DNA from 2 places in the Streptomyces sp. NPDC048416 genome. Region 2 is predicted to be linked to the other one. Evidence: riboswitches for the same ligand, from Rfam matches in the RefSeq annotation. Region 2 holds a riboswitch; the other holds the start of a gene.

Region 1 (8,504 bases), on a different contig from region 2:
GCTCCTCCAGCTCGCGGATGAGCGTGAGGTAACCGGCGGCCTGGTCGACGGGCGCGAAGGGGTGGATCTGCCCGAACTCGGGCCAGGTCACCGGCTCCATCTCGGTCGTCGCGTTCAGCTTCATGGTGCAGGAGCCGAGCGGGATCATGCCGCGGTCCAGCGCGTAGTCACGGTCGGCCAGCTTGCGCAGATAACGCAGCATCGCCGTCTCGGAGCGGTGCTGGTGGAAGACCGGATGGGTCAGGAAGTCGTCGCTGCGCAGCAGGGCGGCCGGCAGGGTGTCGGCGGCCGTGGTGTCCAGCGCCTCCACATCGGCGTCGGCGCCGAACGCGGCCCACACGGCGCCCAGTTGGGCCCGCGTGGTGGTCTCGTCGCAGGCGATGGTGACGGTGTCGGCGTCGACCAGGTGGAGGTTGACCCCGCCTTCGCGGGCGGCGGCGACGGCCTGGGCTGCCCTGCCCGGCACGCGGACGGTCAGCGTGTCGAAGAAGGCCTCGTGGGCGACGTCGACACCGGCGGCCTTCAGGCCGTCGGCGAGCAGCACGGCGTACCGGTGGGTGCGCTGCGCGATCTGCTTCAGGCCGTCCGGGCCGTGGTAGACGGCGTACATCCCGGCCATGACGGCGAGCAGCACCTGGGCGGTGCAGATGTTGCTGGTGGCCTTCTCGCGGCGGATGTGCTGCTCGCGGGTCTGAAGGGCCAGACGGTAGGCCTTGTTGCCGTCGGCGTCGACGGAGACGCCGACCAGGCGGCCGGGCAGGCTGCGGGCGAACTTCTCCTGGACGGCCATGAAGCCGGCGTGCGGGCCGCCGAAGCCCATCGGGACGCCGAAGCGCTGGGTGGTGCCGACGGCGATGTCCGCGCCGAGCGAGCCCGGCGAGGCGAGGAGGGTGAGGGCGAGGAGGTCGGCGGCGACGGTGACGATCGCGCCCAGCTCGTGCGCGGCGTCGATGACCGGCTTGAGGTCGCGGACCTGGCCGGAGGCACCGGGGTACTGGAGCAGCACGCCGAAGACGCCGCGCTCGGCGACCTCGGCCGGGATGCCCTCGCTCAGGTCGGCGACGACGACCTCGACACCGGTCGGCTCGGCGCGTGTCTGGATCACGGCGACGGTCTGCGGCAGGGTGTCGGCGTCGATGAGGTAGACCCCGCCCTTGACCTTGCCGACGCGCCGCGAGAGCGCAAGGGCCTCGGCGGCGGCGGTGCCCTCGTCGAGCAGCGAGGCGCCCGAGGTCGGCAGGCCGGTCAGCTCGGCGACCATCGTCTGGAAGTTGAGCAGTGCCTCAAGGCGGCCCTGCGAGATCTCCGGCTGGTAGGGCGTGTACGCCGTGTACCAGGCCGGGTTCTCCATGACGTTGCGCAGGATCACCGGCGGCGTGAACGTGCCGTAGTAGCCCAGGCCGATCATGGGGGCGAGCACCTGGTTGCGGTCGGCGAGCTGTCGCAGCTCGGCCAGCACCTCGGCCTCGGTCCGCGCATCGGGCAGCCCCAGCGCCCCGGCGCTCTTGATGACGTCGGGAACGGCAGCGGCGGTCAGCTCGTCGAGCGAGCCGTATCCGACCTGCGCGAGCATCTTCGCCTGGGCCTCGGCATCGGGCCCGATGTGGCGCTGCTCGAAGGGAATGCCACGCTCCAGCTGACTGAGCGGAATGCGGTTGGCGGTCATGACGGAGGCCTCCTGGTCGCACGACCTGCGAGGGGCACCACGGCGCGGGTGCCCGGACGGCCTCCCCCTCTGTCATCTCAACCTGAGAGCTTCACCGGGCGCATGATGGCGACCCGGCTTTCACCGTCGGTGAGGAAAGGTTCCGTCCGGGCAGCGATGCCCGTACGTACCCCGTCCTGCTTTCCAGAGTGACCTCGTCCGTGCGGTCCGTGGGCCTGAGAGATTCCGGGGAGGATTTGCTCCTTCGGCGCCCGCCAGTGCACTCAAGGAGTACGCCGGAGGGCTCTCCCGCACGGGGTCAGCAGCCGTTTGCCAGCCTACCAGCGCGCTCCGAGCCGATTCTTTGTTCAACTGCTCAAGTGGCCAACACCCCGGATGTGCACTTTTGTAGTGCTTATGGAGCAGTTGTAACCAGTTGCGACCAATTGGAGGGACCGTGCAGACCGATATCGATCCGCGCAGCCTGATCGGCCGCAAGGCATACGACCGCAATGGACGCAAGATCGGAACGGTGGACGAGGTCTACCTCGACGATGCGACGGGCGCACCGGAGTGGGCCGCCGTGCGCACCGGTCTTTTCAGCCGCGACGCCTTCGTCCCCCTGGACCCGAGCACCGTCATCGGCGAGGCGCTTCACGTCCCCTTCGAGCGCGGCCTGATCAAGGACGCGCCGGACTTCGGCGTGGGCCGCCACCTCTCCCCCGACCAGGAGCTTCAGCTCTATCACCACTACGGCCTGGACATCGCGGCCCCCGATCCCGGCCCGCCGCCGTCCGACCGTGACTTCGGCCGGCTCGCGGGCGGCGACTCCTGACCCCTTTCGTCCCTGCCCACGCTCGCCTCTCCCGCGTCGCCCTCACGGGCGGCCGCCGCCCGGCCGCACCGTTCCGCCTCCCCGGTGCCGGCCCCCGGGCACGCCGCCGTGTCCTCCCCGGTGCCCGCGCCGGTGTCCGCGCCCGTATCCGCCTCGGTGTCCGCCCCCGCATCCGCCTCCGTGCTCTCCACCAGGGCCAGCGGCTCCGATGGCGTAAGGCCGGGATCGTCCACCCTGAATGTCCGCACCCGCCCCGGCGCCGACGCCGTCGGGGTCTCGAAGCGCACGGTGACGCGCCCGACGCCGCTGCCCTGCACCCACCCCGGGCCGTACTCGCTGTGCCGCACGTCGTGCCCGGCCAGCCAGCGCCGCTGAGCCGGGTCCTCCACGGCCTCGGTCTGCGCGGCCACGGCCGCCTCCTCGTCCTGCGGCTCCTCGTGCGCCGCCCGCTCCCCCGCCGCCTGGGCGAACAGGTCCTCCTGCGTGAAGTCCGCGAGCCCGGTGACCCCCACACCGAGCAGACGCACGCCGCCCGTGGTGTCCACGGAGTCGAGCAGCCGCCCGGCCGCTTCGCGCACCACCGCCACGTCGTCCGTGGGCCCGCGCAGCGTCTCGGACCGGGTCAGTGTCGAGAAGTCGTAGCGCCTGACCTTGAGCACGATGGTGCGGCCGGAGTGCCCCGAGTCCCGCAGCCGCCGCACACAGCGCTCCGCGAGCCGCCCGACCTCGGTCGTGATCCGCACCCGGTCGTGCAGGTCGACATCGAAGGTGTCCTCCACGGACACCGACTTGGCGTCGCGCTCGGCCACCACGGGCCGGTCGTCGAACCCGGAGGCCATGCGGTACAGCGACGCCCCGTGCGACTTCCCCAGCAGCCGTACGAGCTCGTCCTCACCCGCCTCCGCGAGGTCGGCCACGGTCGTCATCCCGGCCCGCCGCAGGTGCTCCCCGGTGGCGGGGCCCACGCCCGGCAGGGTGCGCACCGGCATCGGGGCCAGGAGCTCACGCTCGGTGCCGGGCTGTATCAAGAGCAGCCCGTCCGGCTTGGCCCCCTCCGAGGCGATCTTGGCCAGCATCTTGGATCCGGCGAGGCCGACCGAGCCGCTGAGCCCGGTGACCGCTCTGATGTCCCTGCGCAGCCGCTCACCGGCCTCCCGCGCCGCCGACGCCCCGAAGGCCACCCCGCCGGCCTCCAGGTCCACGAAGGCCTCGTCCAGGCTCAGCGGTTCGACCAGCGGCGACAGGCCTCGTAGCAGCTCCATCACCTGCTCGCTGATCGTGCGGTACAGCTGGAAGCGCGGCACGAGATACGCGGCATTGGGACACAGGCGCCTGGCCTGGGCCATCGGCATCGCGGAGCGCACCCCGAACCGTCTCGCCTCGTACGACGCCGTCGAGACGACGCCGCGCGGCCCGAGACCGCCCACGACGACCGGCTTTCCGCGCAGGCTCGGCTTCGACGCCTGCTCTGCGGCGGCGAAGAAGGCATCCATGTCCAGATGCAGGATGGTCGGCGCGGCTCTCACATCTTCGATGCTGCCGTACGCCACTGACAATCACGCCACTGCCGATCGGGCGCGGCGCCGCCGTCAGGGCGTCAGACCGCCCGGTTGCGGCGCCTGGCCAGCTCATCGGCGGGATTGTGCCCGACCAGGGTCTCCCCCGTGTCGACGCGCTCGCCGTGCAGCTGCGAAAGGGCCGCCTCGACGTCCCGCCACACCACACCCACGGCGATCCCGAAGACGCCCTGGCCGCCCTGGAGCAGGTTCACGACCTCGTCCGGCGACGAACACTCGTAGACCGTGGCCCCGTCGCTCATCAGCGTCATCCGCTCCAGATCACGAAATCCGCGCTCGCGCAGGTGCTGTACGGCGGCGCGGATGTTCTGCAGGGCCACACCGGTGTCGAGGAAACGCTTGACGATCTTCAGGACGACGACGTCCCGGAAACTGTAGAGACGCTGGGTGCCCGAGCCGTAGGCCGGACGCACACTGGGCTCCACCAGGCCGGTACGCGCCCAGTAGTCGAGCTGTCGGTAGGTGATGCCCGCCGCCGCGCACGCGGTCGGCCCCCGGTATCCGATGGTCTCGGTGGCCGGATCGTCCGCACCGCCGTGAAGCGGGTACGGCCCGTTTTCTCCCGGACGTCGTCCGGGAGCGCCCCCTGCCGTACCGTCGCCGCTCATTTTCACGCCGACCCTCCGTCCTTGACCTGCCCACTCGACGGTAGGCAGTCACTCGGGGTGCGTCAACGATCGCCACACTCGGCACGCCGAGTGATAATCACCCTGAGGGTGGTTTCCCGTGACTCTCTTGCGGGAAAAGCTACTCGAATGTGCCGAAACGTCACCAGCGCACTTGCCGCGCGCGGCACCGCTCCCAGGGCCGCCGGATCACGCGTTTGCGGTGCTCACCGGCTGTCGGATCCGGCCGGATCCAACGGGACCCGACGGCAACCGACGGGATTCGCCGGGACCCGACGGGATTCGCCGTGATCCGGCCGGCTGCTGGATCTCAGCGGCCGGTGGCCCTCACTGGCTGTTGGTTCCGAAGTCCTCGGGCGAGATCTGGTCGAGGAATTCGCGGAACTTCTCCACCTCGTCCTCCTGCTCGTCCGGGATGGCGATGCCGGCGTCGTCCAGGACCCCGTCACTGCCGTAGATCGGCGTGCCGGTGCGCAGTGCCAGCGCTATGGCGTCGGACGGCCGGGCGCTCACCTCCACCCCACTGGCAAAGACCAGCTCCGCGTAGAAGACGCCTTCGCGCAGGTCCGTGATGCGGACCTCGGTCAGCTCCTGGCCCACGGCCTCCAGCACGTCCTTGAAAAGGTCGTGCGTCAGCGGCCGCGCCGGAGCCATCCCCTGCTGGGCGAAGGCAATCGCGGTCGCCTCCCCTGGACCGATCCAGATGGGGAGGTACCGATCGCCTCCCACTTCACGCAGGAGCACGATCGGTTGGTTGGAGGGCATTTCCACCCGGACACCCACGACGTCGAGCTCGTTCACACAGCAACCCTAGGACGTGCTCGGCAGGTTTGGGTAGTCGGGCACCTACAAGATCAGTGAAGCCGGACACCCAGGGCGGTCTGCACGAGCGCCGCGTGCAGCCGCACGGAGAGCGCCGCGAGCTCCTTGGTGGTGGCCTCCGCATGGGCCCTGGTCTGCGGATTGCGGTGCAAACGCAGGGGTGCCACGACCTGCTCGATCAGGCCCGCCTCACGGTCCGCGGCGGCCTTCATGGCCCGCAGATGGCGCGGTTCCAGACCAAATCGCCCCAGATCCGCCACAAGGCGTGCCACGTTCACCGACTCGGCCTCGAAACCGCCCTCCGGCCCCGGCGTGAGCAGCCCGTACGACTCCCATTCGGCCAGCTCCGCCTCGGTGACCTCGGCGGCCGCCATCAGCTCCGCCCGGCCCACCCGGGCGGCCGTGGGCCGGTCGGGATCCGGCTCGCCCAGCGCGTCGAACGGCTCCCGGGATCCCCCCGGCGCCGGCAGCGAGGGCTGCTCGCCGCGGCTGAGCGCGTCCAGGTGCTCGCGGATGACCCTGAGCGGCAGATAGTGGTCCCGCTGCATCCTCAGGACCTGGGCCAGCCGCTCGACGTCCCCGGCGGTGAATTTGCGGTACCCCGACGGCGTACGCCGCGGTTCCACCAGGCCCTCGGACTCCAGGAAGCGGATCTTCGAGATGGTCACTTCGGGAAATTCGTCCCGCAACTGGTTGAGCACGCCGCCGATGCTCATCAGCCGGCCGCCCGCGGGGGCGGTGCCGGATCCGGCACCGCCCGTCGGTGTCTGCAGCATGGACCTTCCCTGGCTGGATTCTCAGAGAGCGCGCTGGCTCGCGTAGAAGACCAGCCGGTACTTGCCGATCTGGACCTCGTCGCCATTGGCCAGGTCGACGGCGTCGATCCGCTCACGGTTCACATAGGTGCCGTTGAGGCTGCCGACGTCGGAGACCGTGAAACGCCCGTCGGCACCCCGCCGGAACTCCACATGGCGGCGCGAGACCGTCACGTCGTCCAGGAAGATGTCGCTCTGCGGGTGACGGCCGGCCGTGGTCAGCTCGCCGTCCAGGAGGAAGCGGCTTCCCGAGTTCGGCCCGCGGCGCACCACCAGGAGCGCCGAGCCCAGCGGCAGGGCGTCGACAGCGGCCTGTGCCTCCGGGGAGAGCGACGGCAGCTGCGTCTGACCGGTCACCTCGGCGTCGTACGCCTCAAGACCCGAGATCGAGATGGTCGAGGTGGTCTCGGAGGCGCGCTCCGGCACGACACCGGGGCGCAGCGGGGCACCGCAGTTGGAACAGAAACGGCTGGCTGCGGGGTTGCTGTGCCCACACCTCGTACAAACAGGCAAGCCCGACATCGACGGATCCTCCTGCCGCGGCGGTACCGCATGGGCACTGGTGGCATACGGGTCGGAACCTATGCGCCCTGCACCGGCAGGGTCAACAGACGACGCGCCCGGAATGTCACCCCCGGAACCGGCCACCTCGTCGCGGAACAGCGGACGCTCGCCGCCCCGCTCCTCCGTCCCTTCGGGGCGCTGAGCACGGTGCCTGGCGGCGCTGCCGCCCTCCTGGCGTGCGCTCTTGCCGAACAACTTCGCAAACAACTTCACGGGCGATTCCCCTTGACCGAAATAGACCCGCCCGTGGGGCAGGACGAACCCAGAATCAACACACCTGCCGAACCGGACATCCTCACAACGTCCGTATCCGCCAAACAGTTTCCACCACGCACCACTGTTACGGAGCGGCGACCCCCCGCAACCCCCTGCCGTTGTCCGGCGACTCTCACGCCCGCCTCCATCAGTGCGAGGACGACTGAGCGTAGTCAGGCCGCTTCGCCACCCGCAAGGCGTTCACGACGATCTTCTCCGAGCGGACCACTGTGGCGGTGGCCTGCTCCTTCTCCAGAGTCTGCACCACTCCGCCGGGGATGTTCAGCGCCGGCTCCAGATCCTGCGGCCTGCCGATCACCTTGAAGACGTAGGGCGCGCTCACCTTCTTGCCGTCCACCCCGATGCCCCCGGTCTCGTCCGAGAAGTACGTACTCGCCACCACGCGGACGTCGTTGATCTGGATCGCCTCCGCCCCCGCTGCCCGCAGTTCCTGCACGGTGTCAAGCACCTTGTCGGACTCGACCGCGCCCCGCGGGTCGCCGATCGTCAACGTGATGCCGGGGCCCTGCGCGGCGACCGTGCCGGCGAGAATACCGAGCTGCCGTTCCTTCTCCACGGTCTGCTTGCGCGCCTCCTCCGCCTGGTTGGAGCTCGTCTCCAGCTCGGTGCGCTGACCGTCCAGACGCTGCTTCTCATCCTCAAGACGCTTGGTGCGGGAATCCAGTTCATCCAGGATGCGCACCAGATCCTCCTGGCGGGCGCCCCGCAGCGCACTGTTGTCGCTGTTGGAACGGACCTGGATGGCAAGGCCCAGGCCGAGAACGAACAGCAGCAGCGCCACGATGAGCTGCGCACGGCTGACCCGCGGCGGCCACAACCCCGCGGCGAGCCGTTGGCGCCCCGTCAGCGCCGGTTTCGTGGCGCCCGGTTCACCCGAGGTGGTGACGGGCCGTTCCTCGTCGCCGTCACCCTGACCGGTGTTCTCCACGTCGCTCATCGGCCTCACGCCCTGAAGACGTGACGACGGATGGCGGCCGCATTGGAGAAGATCCGGATGCCGAGCACCACGACCACACCGGTCGAGAGCTGCGCTCCGACGCCCAACTTGTCGCCGAGGAAGACGATGAGCGCGGCGACCACCACGTTCGACAGGAAGGAGACGACGAAGACCTTGTCGACGAAGATGCCGTCGAGCATGGCGCGAAGCCCGCCGAAGACCGCGTCCAGTGCCGCGACCACGGCGATCGGCAGATACGGCTCGACCACCGCGGGCACCTCGGGCCGGACCAGAAGTCCGACCACGACGCCCACGACGAGGCCAAGTACGGCGATCACGATGTGCCCTTCCCTGTGGCGGCCGCGCCCGGAGCGGCGCCCGTGGCCATTGGCTGTGCTGTACGTACG
Region 2 (8,504 bases):
AGGGTGGCCGAGATGGCGATGGCGAAAAGCAGGAGGGGGAAGGCGAGGAAGGTGTCCATCAGGCGGCTGATGATCGCGTCGACCCGGCCGCCGTAGTAGCCCGCGACGACACCCATGATCGCGCCGATGACGTTCGACAGGATGGTCGCGCCGAAGGCGACGACCAGCGACACCCAGGAGCCCTCCAGGACGCGGGTGGCGATGTCACGGCCGAACTTCGGGTCCACGCCCAGCGGGTGATCCAGGCTCATGCCGCCCATGCTGCCCGTGGGCAGCGAGGTGTCGGGGTCGATCAGGTTCTGGTGGAAGGCGTTGGGGTCGAGGCCGAACATCGCCTGAAGCGGACGCGAGAGGATCGCGACGAGGATCAGCAGGAGCACGATGACGCCGCCGGCGACGGCGACGCGGTCCTTCTTGAACCGGGTCCAGGCGATCTGACCCAGGGAACGACCCTCGATCTGTCCCTTTCCAGCACCCGCCAGCACGGCTTCCGGCTGCGCCTCGGCAGCCGTCCCGGTGGTCTCGATCGGTGCGGTCACGGTGAGCGACCCCTCTCGCCGGTGGTGACCGGCCTGCGCCTGCCGCGGATTGCGGCTTTGTCGACTTGCTCACGATCACGAGATCGTCGACCTCGTGTCTGAGTCGCGAGTCTTCAGCGTGTTCGCGATCACCCGCCAGATGTGACGGAGAAAGTATGCGCAACCGTGATGCGGAAAGAGGGTTTCCGTTATACGGACGCAGGTGAACGGGGGGCGGACACGCGGAAGTTGGGGCGCATGCGACGCCTGGGGCTATTGCACCCTTCGCCCCACCAGAACGGACATTCCCTTTGTGTGCAGAGGGAGTTGAGGGGCTTTGTACCGGTTGGGCGACTGTCCGTGGTGGACTCGGAACGGAAACGGAACGGCTCAGTACGCGCGGGGCGCGGGCGGCGGGTAGCCGTATCCGGGCGCCCCGGGAGCGTGACCGCCCTGTGCCTCACGGTCGTAGAACGGCCGGGCATGCGCTGTGAGCCACATGCCGACCGGGTCGTACGCGTCGGACATCGCGACCGTGGAGACCGCGAGCCCGTCCGGCACGGCCGCGACGGACTGCCGCATCATCGCCCGCACCGCGTCGACCGACCGTGCGCCGGTGTCGTAGAGATCGAGGCCGATGGCGAGGTAGGGCGTGCCGAGCGCCGGCTGCACCCAGGCGCGGCGCAGCGAGCGCACGGCCGGGGTGTGGTGCGCGTGCTGCGCGAGCAGGGCGTAGAACTGCGGTACCTCGACGGCCGGTTCGGACAGCCTCAAGGGTCCTGCGGGCATCCGGTCGAGGCCGGTCGCGATCCGCCGCAGATCCGTCCAGGGGATGCCGACCCCGCCGCCGGGGGCGTGCGGATTGAGCCAGACCCCGTACCGGTCGGGGTAGAGGGCGCGGGCGACGTCGAGGGCGGCGGCCACTTCGTGTGCCCGGTTCCAGCCGCTTGCGGAGAGCTCCTGCACGGAGGTCACGCAGGGCGCGTACGCGACGCCGTCGACCTCCATGTTTCCGTACTGCGCGTCCGGCGAGCCCGGCCGGCCGTTCCACAGCAGCATCCAGAGCCGGCCGGACGCGGGGTCGGCGAGGGCGTGGAGCAGCGCCTCGTACGCGTCGTAGCGCCCGGGCGTCACCTGGCGCAGCATGTGCTCGACCTGCCCGGCCGCCGCGGTGCCTGACGCGCTCACCCTGGGTTCCGCCCCTCTTCGATCCACCGTGCCGACGCCTGCGCCGCCCCTCAGCCTCACAGCCCCGGGCACACGCGTGCGGCTGCGGGGCTGCAAGGGTCATGAAACCAGGTTAAGGCGCCGTACAGACACCGCCATGGTTCGGCGAAGACCTGCCGTCACGCACCCGGCGGTCGCTACGGGACCCGCGCGTAGAAGGGGCGGACCCGGTCGCGCATCCAGGTGGCGACCGGATCCTGGGTCACGTCGAGCAGGACCAGGTGGACCGGCCAGGCCACCGGGACCCGGTCGAGCGCGCGGCCCAGTGCCTCCATGGGGGCGCCGCGGCCCGCGCCGTCCCAGGTGGAGAACTCCACGCCGATGAAGAGCGTGGGCGACTCGCCCTCGATGGAGGCGAGCGCGCGGCGGGCGCTGAGCACCACGCCGGTCGCCTCGAACTCGGTGGCCGCGGCGCTCAGGAAGTCGACCGGATCCTCCTGCCAGTCCGGCTCGAAGAGGCGTACCCGGGCGCCGGACGCGGGTCCGTCGAGTGCGGTACGTCCGGTACGGCACAGCTCGGCGACGGCGGGCGGCGGCAGTGGCATGCCCACGGCGCCCTCGGGGTTGACCACGATGCCGAGCTGCGGCGGCAGACCGCGGGCGAACTCGACGGCCGGGGCCACCGCGAACGACATGTGGGAGCCGACACACTGGCGGAACTGCTGCTCGGAGCTGTAGACGGGCACGTAGGGCGCGCCGTCGAGCTCCATGGTGGGCAGATCGAGGTCGGTGCTGTCCTGGCTGCCGCCGTTGGGCAGCGGCACCCAGACCGCGTTGCGGCCCAATACCTCTATCAGGCGCGGGCCCGCGTCGGGATGGCCGACGGCGGCCGCCAGGACCTCTTCGAGCTCGTTGCCCGGCCAGCCTCCGCCGCCGAGCGGGTGCGCGAACGCCTGCTCCGGAAAGTTCATGTGCTGTCCTTCTCCCCCGACTGCCTGCCGGCTTCTCCCCCGACGGTCCGCCGGCCTGCACGGCCGTACCCCACGACCCTAACGCCGTACGCGCGGCAGCGGGAAAGCCGCCGCGCGAGGGACCCGCGCCCGCGTCCCGGCGCTACTCGGTGAAGCCGATCCGTCGCAGTACGCACGCCGACTCCCGGTCGAGCAGGACCGCGGTGGCGCAGCCGGTCGGCAGCCGTCCGGCCTCCACCTGGGCGATGAGGCGGCGGGCCGCGCCGCGGTGCCGGGCGAAGGCGTACGCCGAGACCCAGCGGCCCCGGGCGGCCTGGCCCTCCAGCGCGGTGCCGGCCGGCACGTCGAGCACGACCAGGCGCAGCGCGCGTCCCCTGCGCCGGGCTCCGCGTCCGAGCCAGTGCCGCACCCACGCCTGGGTTCCGCAGTCGTGCACGACGAGGCTGTCGCCGGAGCGCAGCGCCCACCAGGTCCTGGCGAAGTGCGCGGTGCGGGTGAGCGGGCGGTACAGGGCGTACGGAATGCCGGGCAGCCTGCGCTGCCAGGCGAGCCGGGTGTCCTGCGAGTCGATGCGGCGGTCAGTGACGGTGCGCCGCATCAGGGTCGTCTTGCCGCTGCCGGGCAGGCCCGACACCACGACGACGTCGCCCGCGTCGAACAACAGCTCCGCCGGGGTCCGCTCGGGCCGGCCGCGCAGATCACGTACGACCCCGCCCGTCACCGCCCCGTTCACGGCCCCGCCCGTCACCGCCCCGTCCACGGCCCCGCCCGTCACCGCCCCGTCCACGGCCCCGCCCGTCGCCACCCCGTCCACGGCCCCGTCCACGGCCCCGCCTGTCACCTCTTCCTCGGCTGCCGTCTCCCGCGCCCGCCGTGCGCGTGGCACCGGCAGCGCCCGGCCGGCGGCGTCGGGCGCGGGCGCGTCCTGACGCCGCGCCGCCGGGCCGTCCTGTGGAGCGGGGACCTCCCGCATCTGTCCCGTCTCGCGTCCCACCGTCATGGCACTCCCCCCTGTTCGCTTCCGCGTCCCTTGCCCACGGAGTGTAAAGAGTGAGTAATAGGTCACCGTCGATGTGCCGCTTCCGGGATGCGTGCAATGATGTGCGCGCCAACTGCATACCGGCCGTTCGAATCCGCGCGGGAGAGTCCTCAGCAGCTGTGAGCTGGGGCGCCGAAGGAGCAAGTTCCTCCCTTGAATCTCTCAGGCCCCGTACCGCGCGGGTGAGGCAGATCTGAAAAGCGGGCCGTCCCCTGCCGGGCGGCCCCACCCAAGGTGCAAGCCGTGCCGCGCAGCGCGCGACGGTGAACCTCTCAGGTTCCGATGACAGATGGGGAGGATGTCCTCGACCGTCATGCCCCGGGACCTTGGAGCACCATCCATGAGCAACACCCCCCGCCTCACCTCCCTCGATGCCCTGCATCGCTCGCTGGGTGCCACGATGACCGACTTCGCGGGCTGGGACATGCCGCTGCGGTACGGGAGCGAGCGCGACGAGCACACCGCCGTCCGCACCCGCGCCGGGCTCTTCGACCTCTCCCACATGGGTGAGATCACCGTCACCGGGCCCGAGGCCATGAAGGCGCTCAACTACGCGCTCGTCGGCAACATCGCCACCATCGGCGTGGGCCGCGCCCGGTACACGATGATCTGCCAGGAGGATGGCGGGATCGTCGACGACCTGATCGTCTACCGGCTGGGCGAGACCGAGTACATGGTGGTCGCCAACGCGGGCAACGCGCAGATCGTGCTCGACGCGATCACCGGGCGCGCGGCCGGCTTCGACGCCGAGGTCCGCGACGACCGCGACGCCTACGCCCTGATCGCGGTCCAGGGCCCCGAGTCCCCCGGCATCCTGAAGTCCGTCACCGACGCCGACCTGGACGGCCTGAAGTACTACGCCGGTCTGCCCGGCACCGTCGCGGGCGTGCCGGCGCTCATCGCCCGCACCGGCTACACCGGCGAGGACGGCTTCGAGCTGTTCGTGGCGCCCGAGCACGCCGAGCAGCTGTGGCGCGCGCTGACCGAGGCCGGAAAGGACGCCGGCCTGGTGCCGTGCGGCCTGTCCTGCCGCGACACGCTGCGCCTTGAGGCGGGCATGCCGCTGTACGGGCACGAGCTGACCACCGCGCTCACCCCGTTCGACGCGGGGCTCGGCCGGGTCGTGAAGTTCGAGAAGGACGGCGACTTCGTGGGCCGTACGGCCCTGGAGGCCGCCGCCGAGAAGGCGGAGACCAACCCGCCGCGCAAGCTCGTCGGGTTGATCGCCGAGGGCCGCCGGGTGCCGCGCGCCGGGTTCTCGGTCGTCGCGGCCGGCGAGGTCGTCGGCGAGGTCACCTCGGGCGCCCCCTCGCCGACGCTGGGCAGGCCGATCGCCATCGCGTACGTCGACGCCGCGCACGCCGCGCCCGGCACCACGGGCGTCGGCATCGACATCCGCGGGACGCACGAGGCGTACGAGGTCGTCGCGCTCCCCTTCTACAAGCGCCAGAAGTGACGATCGCCTCCCTTCGGCATCCCGTTTCCCGTCTCGCTGTCCAAGACACTCGACGAGACCCCGTCAGCAGCACTCCCCCGCGTACAGGAGAATCCAGGTCATGAGCAACCCCCAGCAGCTGCGCTACAGCAAGGAGCACGAGTGGCTGTCGAACGCCGAGAACGGCGTGTCGACGGTCGGGATCACGGAGCACGCGGCCAACGCGCTCGGTGACGTCGTGTACGTACAGCTTCCCGAGGTGGGCGACGCGGTGACCGCGGGCGAGACCTGCGGCGAGCTGGAGTCCACCAAGTCGGTCAGCGACCTGTACTCCCCGGTCACCGGCGAGATCACCGCCGTCAACCAGGACGTCGTGGACGACCCGTCGCTGGTCAACTCGGCCCCCTTCGAGGGCGGTTGGCTGTTCAAGGTGAAGCTCACGGACGAGCCGGACGACCTGCTCTCCGCCGACGAGTACACCGCATTCGCCAGCTGACCTAGAGACCACAGGGATACAGGGATCGTCTGATGTCGCTTCTGAACCAGCCCCTCCACGAGCTGGACCCGGACGTCGCCGCCGCCGTCGACGCCGAGCTCCACCGTCAGCAGTCCACCCTCGAAATGATCGCGTCGGAGAACTTCGCTCCGGTCGCGGTCATGGAGGCCCAGGGCTCGGTCCTCACCAACAAGTACGCCGAGGGCTACCCGGGCCGCCGCTACTACGGCGGCTGCGAGCACGTCGACGTGGTCGAGCAGATCGCGATCGACCGCATCAAGGCGCTGTTCGGCGCCGAGGCCGCCAATGTGCAGCCCCACTCGGGCGCGCAGGCCAACGCGGCCGCGATGTTCGCGCTGCTCAAGCCGGGCGACACGATCATGGGCCTCAACCTGGCCCACGGCGGTCACCTGACCCACGGCATGAAGATCAACTTCTCCGGCAAGCTCTACAACGTGGTCCCGTACCACGTGGACGAGACCGGCGAGGTCGACATGGCCGAGGTCGAGCGCCTGGCCAAGGAGTCCAAGCCGCAGCTGATCGTGGCCGGCTGGTCCGCCTACCCGCGCCGGCTGGACTTCGCCGCGTTCCGCCGCATCGCGGACGAGGTCGGCGCGTACCTGATGGTCGACATGGCCCACTTCGCGGGCCTGGTCGCCGCGGGTCTGCACCCCAACCCGGTGCCGCACGCCCACGTCGTGACCACCACCACGCACAAGACCCTCGGCGGTCCGCGCGGCGGTGTCATCCTGTCGACGCAGGAGCTCGCCAAGAAGATCAACTCGGCGGTCTTCCCCGGTCAGCAGGGTGGTCCCCTGGAGCACGTCATCGCGGCGAAGGCGGTGTCCTTCAAGGTCGCGGCCTCCCCCGAGTTCAAGGAGCGCCAGCAGCGCACCCTGGACGGCGCCCGGATCCTGGCCGAGCGCCTGGTCCAGGACGACGTGTTGGCCGTCGGCGTCGACGTCCTGACCGGCGGCACCGATGTGCACCTGGTCCTGGTGGACCTGCGCAACTCCGAGCTCGACGGCCAGCAGGCCGAGGACCGTCTCCACGAGGTCGGGATCACGGTCAACCGGAACGCGATCCCGAACGACCCGCGGCCGCCGATGGTGACCTCCGGTCTGCGCATCGGCACCCCGGCGCTCGCCACGCGCGGCTTCGGCGACGAGGACTTCCGCGAGGTGGCCGACATCATCGCCGAGGCCCTGAAGCCGGAGTTCGACAAGGACGCCCTCTCGGCGCGCGTGTCCGCTCTGGCCGCCAAGCACCCGCTGTACCCCGGCCTGAAGTAATTTCGTACGCTTTCGTTCTCGGTCCGTCCGGTACGAAGCCCCGGGGCACCGCGCACACTGGTAGTGAGCGCGGTGCCCCATCCCATGCTGTGCCCCCTTTGCTCTGCACCACCTCGGCAGACAACGGCGTCCACCCACCCCCACAAGGAGTCTCCCGTGGCCATCTCGGTGTTCGACCTGTTCTCGATCGGCATCGGCCCGTCCAGCTCCCACACCGTCGGCCCGATGCGGGCGGCGCGGATGTTCGCGGCGCGCCTGAAGAACGAGGGCCTGATCGCCCACACCACGCGGATACGGGCCGAACTGTACGGTTCGCTCGGCGCCACCGGTCACGGCCACGGCACCCCGAAGGCGGTCCTGCTGGGCCTTGAGGGCGACTCGCCCCGCACCGTCGACGTGGAGAGTGCCGACGCGCGGGTGGAGCAGATCAAGGAGTCGGGCCGGCTCAACGTGCTCGGCATGCACGAGATCGACTTCGCCTACGACGACGACCTGGTCCTGCACCGCCGCAAGGCCCTGCCCTACCACGCCAACGGCATGACGGTCTTCGCCTACGACGTCGACGGCGAGCTGGTCCTGGAGAAGACGTACTACTCGGTCGGCGGCGGCTTCATCGTCGACGAGACCGTGCTTGCACAGGAGGGCGCGGCGGGCGACAACCCGATCGTGCCGGACGACACCGTGCTCAAGCACCCCTTCCGCACCGGCGACGAGCTGCTGCGGCTCGCGCGGGAGACCGGCCTTTCCATCTCCGCGATGATGCTGGAGAACGAGAAGGCCTGGCGCACCGAGGACGAGATCCGCTCCGGTCTGCTCGACATCTGGCGGGTCATGCAGGCCTGCGTCTCGCGCGGCATGTCCCGCGAGGGCATCCTGCCCGGCGGCCTCAAGGTCCGCCGCCGCGCCGCCACCACCGCCCGCCAGCTGCGCGCCGAGGGCAACCCCGACGCGCACGCCATGGAGTGGGCGACGCTGTACGCGATGGCCGTCAACGAGGAGAACGCGGCGGGCGGCCGGGTCGTGACCGCGCCCACCAACGGCGCGGCCGGCATCATCCCCGCGGTCCTGCACTACTACATGAACTTCGTGCCCGGCGGCTCCGTCCAGGAGAAGGAGGACGGCGTCGTCCGCTTCCTGCTCGCGGCCGGCGCGATCGGCATGCTGTTCAAGGAGAACGCCTCGATCTCGGGCGCCGAGGTCGGCTGCCAGGGCGAGGTCGGCTCCGCCTGCTCGATGGCGGCGGGCGCCCTCGCCGAGGTCCTTGGCGGCACCCCCGAGCAGGTGGAGAACGCGGCCGAGATCGGCATGGAGCACAACCTGGGCCTGACCTGCGACCCGGTCGGCGGCCTCGTGCAGATCCCGTGCATCGAGCGCAACGGCATGGCCGCCGTGAAGGCCGTCACCGCCGCGAAGATGGCGATGCGCGGCGACGGCAGCCACAAGGTGTCCCTGGACAAGGTCATCAAGACGATGAAGGAGACGGGGGCCGACATGAGCGTCAAGTACAAGGAGACGGCGCGGGGCGGACTTGCCGTGAACATCATCGAGTGCTAGGGGAAATGGGGCCCTGACCAGCATGTTCGCGC

Evidence for each region. Region 2 has a riboswitch for glycine ahead of gcvT (glycine cleavage system aminomethyltransferase GcvT). Riboswitches for the same ligand answer to the same signal wherever they lie in the genome.
Region 1: another riboswitch for glycine. It lies ahead of gcvP (aminomethyl-transferring glycine dehydrogenase); the one in region 2 lies ahead of gcvT (glycine cleavage system aminomethyltransferase GcvT).

What each region holds. Positions count from the first base shown of each region.
Region 1 is NZ_JBICXU010000014.1:4,441-12,944, reverse strand. Features, by position in the region: gene gcvP (aminomethyl-transferring glycine dehydrogenase) at 1-1,666, opposite strand, end outside; glycine riboswitch at 1,860-1,967, opposite strand; gene ACGFW5_RS19215 (PRC-barrel domain-containing protein) at 2,103-2,480, shown strand; gene ACGFW5_RS19210 (DNA polymerase IV) at 2,396-4,006, opposite strand; gene ACGFW5_RS19205 (MerR family transcriptional regulator) at 4,078-4,665, opposite strand; gene ACGFW5_RS19200 (bifunctional nuclease family protein) at 5,011-5,484, opposite strand; gene ACGFW5_RS19195 (MerR family transcriptional regulator) at 5,538-6,281, opposite strand; gene ACGFW5_RS19190 (FHA domain-containing protein) at 6,303-7,205, opposite strand; gene ACGFW5_RS19185 (DUF881 domain-containing protein) at 7,288-8,097, opposite strand; gene ACGFW5_RS19180 (small basic family protein) at 8,103-8,435, opposite strand; gene ACGFW5_RS19175 (DUF881 domain-containing protein) at 8,432-8,504, opposite strand, start outside.
Region 2 is NZ_JBICXU010000004.1:289,148-297,651, forward strand. Features, by position in the region: gene ACGFW5_RS07920 (ABC transporter permease) at 1-539, opposite strand, end outside; gene ACGFW5_RS07925 (enhanced serine sensitivity protein SseB C-terminal domain-containing protein) at 909-1,706, opposite strand; gene ACGFW5_RS07930 (enhanced serine sensitivity protein SseB) at 1,883-2,656, opposite strand; gene ACGFW5_RS07935 (AAA family ATPase) at 2,799-3,416, opposite strand; glycine riboswitch at 3,785-3,882, shown strand; gene gcvT (glycine cleavage system aminomethyltransferase GcvT) at 4,036-5,151, shown strand; gene gcvH (glycine cleavage system protein GcvH) at 5,252-5,626, shown strand; gene glyA (serine hydroxymethyltransferase) at 5,659-6,918, shown strand; gene ACGFW5_RS07955 (L-serine ammonia-lyase) at 7,075-8,472, shown strand.